3 regions of the Paenibacillus sp. FSL H3-0329 genome follow, and region 2 is predicted to be linked to each of the others. Evidence: riboswitches for the same ligand, from Rfam matches in the RefSeq annotation. Region 2 holds a riboswitch; each other region holds the start of a gene.
What was found. Region 2 has a riboswitch for cyclic di-AMP ahead of NSQ66_RS02600 (hypothetical protein). Riboswitches for the same ligand answer to the same signal wherever they lie in the genome.

Region 1 (3,275 bases), 2.0 Mb from region 2:
GGATATCGATCTGGCAGTATACACCGATCTTTCAACAGCTTACGGGTAAAAAGCCGCTTGAATACCTGACGGATCTGCGTATTAATCATTCCAAACGATTCCTGCAGGAATCGACTGAACCACTGCGGGAAATCGCCAGACTGGTCGGCTTCTCGGATGAATACTATTTCAGCCGCCGCTTTCGGCAAAAAACAGGAGTTACACCCGGACAATATGCACATCAGCAAGGTCGTAAGCTTACCGTCAAGGATTGGACGGGTCATGAGGTGGAAATTCCTGAACGAGCGAAACGTATTGTCTATCATGGCGAGACACTTGGCGACCTTCTCGCGTTAGGTGTAAAGCCTATCGGTGGAGATGAAGCATTCGCCCGGAACAGCGTCTATAAACATCGACTTAAGAAGCTCGCCAACGTCGGGTTTCCACTGGACCCGCAGTTGACCGCTTCCCTAAACCCAGATTTGATCATTTTGGCAAATAGTGATGAAAGAGCCTACAGAGCAGTTTCTGGTATCGCTCCGACACTCACCTTTGATTCATTTGCGCCTCTCGACAACCGAATGCGGACATTAGGCAGTTGGCTAGGTAAACAGCGCGAAGCGGAAGCATGGCTGGAGTCATTCACAATCAAAAACGCAGCCATGTGGCAGCAGCTTTACTCGACAACTCTCCAAGTTGGAGAAACCGCCTCTGCTTTGGTCTATGATCATGGAGATCATCTATATGCTATGGGAATGTCCGGATTCTCCACTGCGCTTTATGCCCCATGTGGTTTACAACCGACCGAAGAGATTCAGGCCATATTGGACGAAGAGTTAGGGTTCGCCGAAGTGGATCCAACACGACTGCCTGCCTACGCCGGAGATCATATCTTCATGTTCATTCCGGAACGCAAAGACTCGCGAGCTGCAATGGAACGACTACTAGACAGTTCACTTTGGAACAGTCTCCCGGCAGTACGTCAGGGACATGTTTATCTGCTCGACGGAAGCAAATGGAACTCCAGTGATGCGTTAACCCGGGAGAAGCTGCTAACGTTGTTGCCTAAACTACTCGGCGGAAGTAGCGCTAGCAATTGAAGGTGAATCTAGGATTCTCTTTTGACTTTTCAAAACTTCATAGGGTATACTTTATCTACGCTTAATTTCCAACTTTTACAGTTGAAAAGCGGGGGAACCAGTTAATTGGGGCGAATCATTGAGCATTAGAATGTAGGGTACCATCTTACCCGAGTCCGTCAGCTAACCTCGTCAGCAGTGGATGGGTCTGCTTTTCATGTTATTTACATAACCAGAGACCCTTGCTAAGGGTCTCTTTTTGTGCTTTTTTTGGACCCTGCTGGCAGTAGATTGGCCTTTGACACTAAGGCTCCCTCATTTCTCACACTACGAGACAAAGGAGAGATGTACGTGCAAAAGGTAAAGTACTTCACGGATATTAACAAAATAGCTATGTTGTCTGAGCTGGAAAAAGAGAATCTGAAAGAAATTACAGAAAAATTTGTTTTTCGTGTAAATGACTACTATCTGTCTTTGATTAACTGGGATGATCCAGAAGATCCCATCCGTAAGCTGGTTATTCCTAACGAAGGTGAACTGCTGGAGTATGGGCGCTGGGACGCCTCCGATGAGGACACGAATTATGTGGTACCTGGTTGTCAGCACAAGTATAGAACCACTGCACTACTGATTGTATCCGAGGTCTGCGGGGCTTATTGCCGCTACTGTTTCCGTAAGCGTCTGTTTCGAAATGACGTGAAAGAGGCGATGGCTGATGTCTCTCCGGGCTTGGAGTATATCGCAAAGAATCCGGAGATTAACAACGTACTTCTTACGGGCGGGGACAGTTTAATTCTCTCCACACCGAAGCTAAGATCCATTATTGAAAATCTAAGAAGCATTGAGCATGTTAAAATCATTAGACTAGGTTCGAAGATACCCGTATTTAATCCGATGCGGATCTCTGAAGACGAAGAGCTGCTGGAGCTGATTCGTACTTACTCTACCGAAGACAAACGAATCTATGTTATGGCGCACATCAATCATCCTCGTGAAATCACACCTGAAGCCAAAAAAGCATTTAAAGCTCTCCACAACGCAGGGGCAATTGTCGTAAATCAGACTCCCATCCTCAAAGGCATCAACGATGATCCCATTATTTTAGGGGAACTACTGGACCGACTTTCATGGGCTGGCGTTACACCCTACTACTTCTTTGTGAACCGGCCCGTTGCCGGAAACCGGGATTTCGTATTACCGCTCGAGCAAGTCTATCAAATTGTAGAAGAAGCCAAAGCTAGAACCTCAGGACTTGGCAAAAGAGTACGCTTATCCATGAGCCACACCTCAGGAAAAATAGAAATTCTCGCCATTGATAACGGGAAAGCCTATCTCAAATACCATCAATCCAGAGATCAGGAATACGGAAAATTCATGATTCTAGATTGTCCAAAGGACGCCGAATGGTTCGATGACCTGCCTGGGAATGAGCAATATTGGACCCCACCTGTGAAAAAAAACGATGCTATTATTTCTGTTAATCATTTATCAGAGCCTGCGGATTTAATCTATAAATAAATTAATCGGCTCTGTCAGACTCTGTCATAGGATATTACTTCATCACCAACAACAAAACTCCTCCCTCCCAAAATTAGCCCGAAAAAATCTATGATATAATCACGCTGTAACACGAAATGGACTAATGGGTGGGAATGCACACATGAAATTGGAACGATTGATTTCTATGATCTACAAGCTATTGAACCACGAAGTTTTATCTGCCTCCAAGCTGGCTGAAGAGTTTCAGGTTTCCCAGCGAACGATCTATAGGGATATCGATGTGATTTGTGCCGCTGGTATCCCGGTCGTATCATATCAGGGAACTAAAGGTGGATATGGCATCATGGACGGATATAAAATGGATAAAAGCCTGCTCCGTTCGTATGATGTCACTTCTCTGATTACTGTACTTAACAGTCTTTCTTCCGTGTTTGAAGATGAACATACGCAAAGAACCATTGAACGGCTGCAAACGATTGGAACGGAGCCACAGACCTCTAGTCTCGCGGTGGATCTTGAAACCCGGCGTACGGATCCTGACGCACTTCCTCTTTTACGTGCGGCTATAGCGGAACGAAATGTTGTCCGTTTTGATTACATCAGTGTAAAAAATGAACGTACAACCCGTGAAATGGAACCAGTAAAGCTTCATTTTAAATATAGCAACTGGTACATCTATGGTTATTGCCGGGCACGGCAGGATTATCGGGAGTTTCG
Region 2 (3,275 bases):
AGATTACATAGCTCGCACCAAGTCTTTTATAGACCAATCTAGGATTTATAGAACTTGTAATCACAAAAATTGGCTGTGTCGTCCAGGTACGGCACATCTGAATATAGCGGCAGCAAAGCGGAAAGCTGCTCTCAAACAGATATACCCTGCCTACCGGGAACGATGGGCGAAACCAAGTGCTCTGATGGCGGGTATCCACTAGAATAACCTGCTCGATTCCGAGCTCCTCTAGTAAAGCTTTCTCAGCCAGATTGTTGGTTAATCCCGCCATCTTAATACCCCTGAACTTCAGAAGTTTAATGAAATGTTCTCCCGCCTTTGTAGGCGCACATACAAGCACATATTCATTCTGATCCGTCATCTCTTTTTTCTCCTCCTGCTCATTTACAACAAGGAGGCAACGAAAATCTCCGAAAGGATGTTGACCTATCGTCATTTTCGGGCACAACCTAAAGCTCGGTTGTGTCACGTCATTAGACGCTGCCTTACAAATACCGCTAATGATGAATTTAGCGACCTCTTGGGGGAGGCCTCCATAAATGCTTTGCTTCTAAGAGCACAGCAAAAAGCCACAAAGGATCTCCTCTGTGGCTCGCTAGCGGTCACATTGCACTCATCCTCTCTCCATACGCTTACGAGGTTAGCTGTCGGATTCGGGCGGTGAGAGTCGCCCTACCTGTATAGATGCGAGCTCACTCGCACCCTCTACAGGATTCACCCCATAATCAGCTTCCGACTCTCACATCGGCTGCCGATTGTTGGTTCCCCCGCTTTCCTTATCGGAAATTAAGCGGATCAAATATTCGATTGTCGTTGAAACAGGAGTAATCATACTCTTATGCACGAAGACTTGTAAAACCTGAATGATGCCAAAATAATGCAAATTAAAAACTATTTTCCCATTAGATAGCGCTTACTTGATATCTAATCTCTCTATATCTCTTGTTTACTCGAGTTTCGAGCGTTTAATCGCTATCTATAACCCATGTGATTTTATTCACCTTTTTAGAGCGAAAATACTGCAAATTCCCTTTATAGGTAGAAACGCAAGAAGCTGAGGTTGAGCGAGAAAGAGGCGCGATAACACGCCATAAATACCTATTTACCTCGTTTTTCAGTCGTAGTCGGCAGGATATGGTTAAAATCGCTCTAAAAGAACATTTTCCGTTTTTTACAGAAAATCTTGAAAAGAGTATGATTCGGGTTGAATCTAATTCATGAAAAACAATCAACGCTGAGTTCCTGCATTCGCAGGGAACGGGGGAACCATCAGGCCACCTGGCCTACTTGGGGTGAATCCAAAGGAGACTGCGTAAGTCTCAATAGGTAGGGCGACTCTCACCGTCCGAATCCGACAGCTAACCTCGTAAGCGTAAAGAGAGAGACCCTTGATCCGCCACGCTTTGGCCCAGGTATATCTGCCTGTAATCCAAAACCGCAGCAGAGGTCCTCCTCTTGCTGCGGTTTTTGCGTTACCTGAGCCTATTAGGTGATAGCACGCTGGATGGGGTGAATGTTTTGAAGCACTATTATTTAGGGATACATCAAGGGCTGCTTGAGCCGATAAGTCTAAATTACGTTTGTTTCGGGGCCTTGTGGTTCGAAGAAAATAATCACAGGTACATTGTAGGTTATGCATTTGGCCAGAACCAGATCCAAGCCCTTCGCCAATTCAGTACACCTTCTTCTTGTAAAGACTGTTTAGACTCTAAGATTGTATATGAAATATATAAAAAAATTCGAGAACAACAACAGCAGCAGGATTGGTCATCGCATCAAAAACTCCCGTGGTTTACAGCCTTCAAGGAGCCTTGGAAAGATGTAAGCGCCGGTTGGTATGTCTTGAGATCCCGCAGCACCTTTCCCTTACATCTATCTGTTATACGGAAAGAGAAGTTCCGACTATGGCTAGAGCATACCGCAGTCTGTGAGAATAAAATGGAAATGCTCGCCTGTGTAGAAAAGGCTAGTGTCACTCATCAGGTAGACTTAAAGCTTTTGGAAATCTAAGGAGGAACCCTACTATGGACCAGCGCAGACTATCCCGCATTGAAGTATTTGTATTGGATGAACCCGAGCCTATTCACTATGGAATGGAAGGGGCTGAAGGCTGCCGTTATGGTATTCTGAAGCTCACCTGTAAGGGAGGTTGCAGTTGGGGGGCTTGTCTAATCTCTGCCAACACCAAAAATTTCGATCTCATTAAATGGAGTTCTTTTTTACGGGCTATCTGTCATTGCCGTCTTGAGGAAGCGCTGGATAAGGTCCGCCGCGAAGGTTCAGATTGGGAGCAGGTTAAGCTTGAGCTAGTTCAGGGTGCTTTGCAGGATTTAAAGGCCAAGCTCCAGGGTAAATCCTTGGCTGGGCATATTCAGCAAGGGCGTCTGTACAGTGTTGCAGCTGGGGGGAGCAATTCCAGAAGTGAACGGCTCTACTACAAACCTTCCAAAGCTTTTTCCACTGCCTCCCAGCAGAAACACAGTTGCCCGGAACCAGACACCGCCGATCTTATCAATAAATCCATCTCTTACTTTTCTATATTATAGATTCAAGCAAATCTCTCATTCTGAAAGGATCGTGTTCACCATGCCTGACCCCTTACCTCCCGTGTCCACCTACAGTGCTAAATTTGCAGAGTGTGTTCAAAAGTATACTAATGAAGTCTACGTACTCAGTTCCATGTTATTAGAACAATCTAATGAGGCAGACAAGGTTACTATCCGCACCTTCACAGAGCTTCATAAAATATATCGTCAGGATAACTTCGACCCTCAGTTATTCTCTATCCACGCTTACCGCACTTGTATTCGCCAGTGTGCTGATTCTTTTGCCCGGCGCTCTCTTCTATCGGCTAAGGGATTACCTTGGGAGGAACAGCTTGTGAAGGTATTGTGGTACGGCTTAAAGCTGCCTCTTTCTCAAATAAGCATTATTCTGCAAAAAAGTGTTCCTGCACTGAAAGCACAGCTTAGAGCTGTACGGGAGCAGATGACCGACCAAGCGGATATACGAACGAGCGCAAATCTTTCTATAATTTAGTCACTGACTAGAATTCAGACGATCTTTAAGCGCATGAAGCATCTAACGGACTCAGGAGCCTTTAATTGAAGCTTTTCCTCAAATTTGGCCGGCGTTCGGACTCCAGTAGAAATCCCGAGCGATGAGCGTCTCGGATCGTCTTCAAGCAGGCCCTAATCATCTTCCACCAAGGCAAGGCTTACGGACCCAGATGACATTATTTGCACGTTTATCGCCTTTTGAGCATAGTATCGGAC
Region 3 (3,275 bases), 470 kb from region 2:
ACCCGTAAGATGGAAACTTTGAAAAAAGTGACCCTCTTACGGGTCATTTTGTGTTTTAATCGAAATATCGAAATAACGGAGGAAGCCTTCATGAATAACAAAACAAGAGGAAGCTCAAGGATATTCAACGAAAATGAGATCAAACAACTAGAGAACAATCCAAATGTAGAGAACGTGACGGAAAAGAGTATTACCTATTCACCAACGTTTAAGTTGGCTGCGGTTAAGGCCTATAAGGAAGGCCAAGCCCCAATGGAGATCTTCCTTAGCGCAGGATTTAACCTAGATATTATCGGTCGCAAGAAGCCTAAGCATTGCCTAACCCGTTGGCGTAATACATATAATGCTCTGGGAGAGGCTGGACTACTAGAGGAACAACGAGGAAAAGGATCCCCGGGCAGACGACCGACAGGGGAACTTTCTACCGAGGAAAAGTTAAAACGTGCAGAAGCACGAATCAAGCTTCTGGAGATGGAGAACGACTTCTTAAAAAAGCTGGAGGCGCTCGAAAAGCAGAAGATGCAGAGGAAACGTTGACCCCCTCCGAGCGCTACGAAATTATTAACCAAACGATACGTAAGCACGGTCTGCAGCGAATGACGCGTTATTTGTGTAAGCTAGCTTGTGTGAGCTTAAGCGGATATTACCGTTGGCAAGTCGCTGAGGAAGCAAGACAGTTGCGAGAGAAGGCAGACGAACGAGACGCTTTCCTTATCAAGAAACACTATGACGCTTTGAATGGTAAAGCTGGAGCATTGGTCGTGAAGATGTGGCTGGAACGGGAGAATGGTATCATCATGAATCATAAAAAGATTCGAAGATTAATGCGAAAATATAAGCTTGTTGCTACGATCCGGCAAGCAAATCCCTATCGCAAGATGGCAAAAGCCACACAAGAGCACCAAACATGTCCCAACCTACTCAAGCGCCAGTTTGACCAAGGAGAGCCTGAGAAAGTGCTGCTGACGGATATTACCTATATGCATTATGGTAATGGACAATGTGCTTATTTATCCGTGGTGAAAGACGGGGCTACGAGACAAATTTTAGCTCACTACCTCTCTTCTTCATTGGCTATGCCAATTGTAGAACGAACACTGGAGAAACTACTTGAACGACTGGATGGCAATATTCATCCAGAAGCCCTTTTGCATTCGGATCAAGGAATGCACTATACTCACCCTAGATTCCGCCTTCTCGTACGCGAAGCTGGGTTTACACAGTCCATGTCACGGAAAGGGAACTGCTGGGATAACGCCGCCATGGAGAGCTTTTTTGGCCATCTGAAGGATGATTTGGAGTACAAGACATGTATGACTCTCTTGGAATTACGAACAAAGGTTGATGACTATATCGCCTACTATAACTCCGAGCGATATCAATGGACATTAAAAAAGATGACTCCCGATGAATTCAGGAGTCACCTATTAATTGCTTCTTAAAGGTCTTCTTTTTTCAACTTTCCACAAATACGGTCACAGTTCAATTCAGGAGCTGGGACTTTTTCTCATTACGGATAACTTAAGAGTATTTGCAAAATCGTAAAAGCTCTGTTACAATAAGTCCTGTGCTATTAGTAACAATTTTGTAATCAATTGAAACGATTCCTACATAACTAAATGTATTTATCGTAAGTGTAACTGTCGAAACGTCATTCTCTGGTGCTTAACACGCCTAATTCCTTTGCACCGGGAAGTGGGGGAACCATATTTTGGGTGAATTGATCTCGCTTTACAGGGATCATAGGGAATCTTCTACCGAACCCTTAAGCTAACCTCGCAGGCCTTGGAAGGAGTGCATCTTTTGAAAAGACATAATTTAAGAAAAAAATGCGTCGCTGCGGCGCTAGGACTTGTAATGGCATTATCTATTGGTGGAGGAAGCGCCTTTGCCGACTCTAAAATGGACTCTGTAATCTCAAAGACTATTGGAGTTGCCTATAAAACCGGAGGTACAAGCACTGCCGGATTTGATTGCTCTGGATTTACAAAGTATGTATTCAAGAATGTGGGTCTTACTTTACCTCGTACATCAAAAGCTCAATATAGCGTTGGAACTGCTGTATCCAAAAGCAATCTGCGTTCTGGTGATCTAGTGTTCTTTAACACACTTGGCAATGGAGTATCCCATGTCGGCATTTATGTTGGAAACGGAAAATTCGCACAATCGTCCTCTTCGCGTGGAGTGACCATCACTTCACTCAGTCAGGCCTACTGGGCCAATCGTTATGTTGGCGCTAAAAGAGTAATGAGTACTTCAGCTTATCAAGCTGTAGCCTTCGATTGAAACCTTCCTCACAACTATAACCTCACAATTACAACTATATGAACCTGAATCTGATTATGCCCGTAATCAAATTCGGGTTTTTCTTTATTCCATAATATATTTTTACACTATTAGAGCCCAATTGAAACACGTTTATTTGATAAAAATTGCAATTATATTAAAAATTAGGTCATTATTAACGCTTACATATGCCTTTCTACCGTAAAAATGCCAATTTTTCTGCATTAATATGTTAAAAACGATTGCCAAGCGGCTTTCTGTTTGTTACAATTAGCGCAGTGAGATTTTAGTAACATTTTTGTAATCATTAAGTTGTTATTTACAAAGGTTTTGTCATGTATTGATTACAAGCTAATCCTAATCAACAGTATGAGCCGAGTTTCCTAACTATTAGGAAAACGGGGGAACCAACTTTGGGTGAATTGACCTCCATTATATAGAGGGGTCATAGGGGACCTTCAACCGAACCCTTAAGCTAACCTCGTAGGCATTTGGAAGGGGTATACACTTTTGAAGAAGAAGTTAGCAGCAGCAGTACTAAGCTTTTCCATCATCCTCACCATCGGAGCAGGAAGCGCTTTCGCAGATTCCAAAATGGATAAAGTGATTGACAAGGCCATCGGTACTAAATACGTATCCGGCGGTATATCCACTAACGGATTTGATTGCTCCGGATTTACAATGTATGTGTTTGATAAGATTGGCATTAACCTTCCACACCAATCAGGTTCCCAATATCAAATGGGCACAGCAATCTCCCGTGATGATATAAGAGCCGGAGACCTTGTATTCTTCAATACAAGTGGCAAAGGTGTCTCCCATGTCGGCATTTATGTCGGTGAAGGTAAGTTCGCACACGCTTCTACCTCACGCGGTGTTACGATTAGCTCTCTGAGTGATAGCTACTACGTGAAACGCTACGTTGGTGCCAAGCGCATTATGAGCACAGACGCTTACCAATCGGTTGCTGCTGAATCGGAAGACAATGA

Region 1: linked by a shared signal. The riboswitch ahead of NSQ66_RS10950 (KamA family radical SAM protein) and the one ahead of NSQ66_RS02600 (hypothetical protein) in region 2 are both predicted to bind cyclic di-AMP.
Region 3: linked by a shared signal. The riboswitch ahead of NSQ66_RS00545 (C40 family peptidase) and the one ahead of NSQ66_RS02600 (hypothetical protein) in region 2 are both predicted to bind cyclic di-AMP.

The regions. Positions count from the first base shown of each region.
Region 1 is NZ_CP150150.1:2,546,710-2,549,984, reverse strand. It holds gene NSQ66_RS10955 (AraC family transcriptional regulator) at 1-1,079, shown strand, start outside; cyclic di-AMP (ydaO/yuaA leader) riboswitch at 1,128-1,269, shown strand; gene NSQ66_RS10950 (KamA family radical SAM protein) at 1,410-2,576, shown strand; gene NSQ66_RS10945 (YafY family protein) at 2,719-3,275, shown strand, end outside.
Region 2 is NZ_CP150150.1:579,997-583,271, reverse strand. It holds gene NSQ66_RS02605 (hypothetical protein) at 1-436, opposite strand, end outside; cyclic di-AMP (ydaO/yuaA leader) riboswitch at 614-803, opposite strand; cyclic di-AMP (ydaO/yuaA leader) riboswitch at 1,223-1,387, shown strand; gene NSQ66_RS02600 (hypothetical protein) at 1,456-2,010, shown strand; gene NSQ66_RS02595 (hypothetical protein) at 2,025-2,546, shown strand; gene NSQ66_RS02590 (hypothetical protein) at 2,587-3,039, shown strand.
Region 3 is NZ_CP150150.1:113,333-116,607, reverse strand. It holds one part of gene NSQ66_RS00550 (IS3 family transposase) at 91-478, shown strand; one part of gene NSQ66_RS00550 (IS3 family transposase) at 478-1,442, shown strand; cyclic di-AMP (ydaO/yuaA leader) riboswitch at 1,662-1,800, shown strand; gene NSQ66_RS00545 (C40 family peptidase) at 1,858-2,286, shown strand; cyclic di-AMP (ydaO/yuaA leader) riboswitch at 2,649-2,791, shown strand; gene NSQ66_RS00540 (C40 family peptidase) at 2,836-3,275, shown strand, end outside.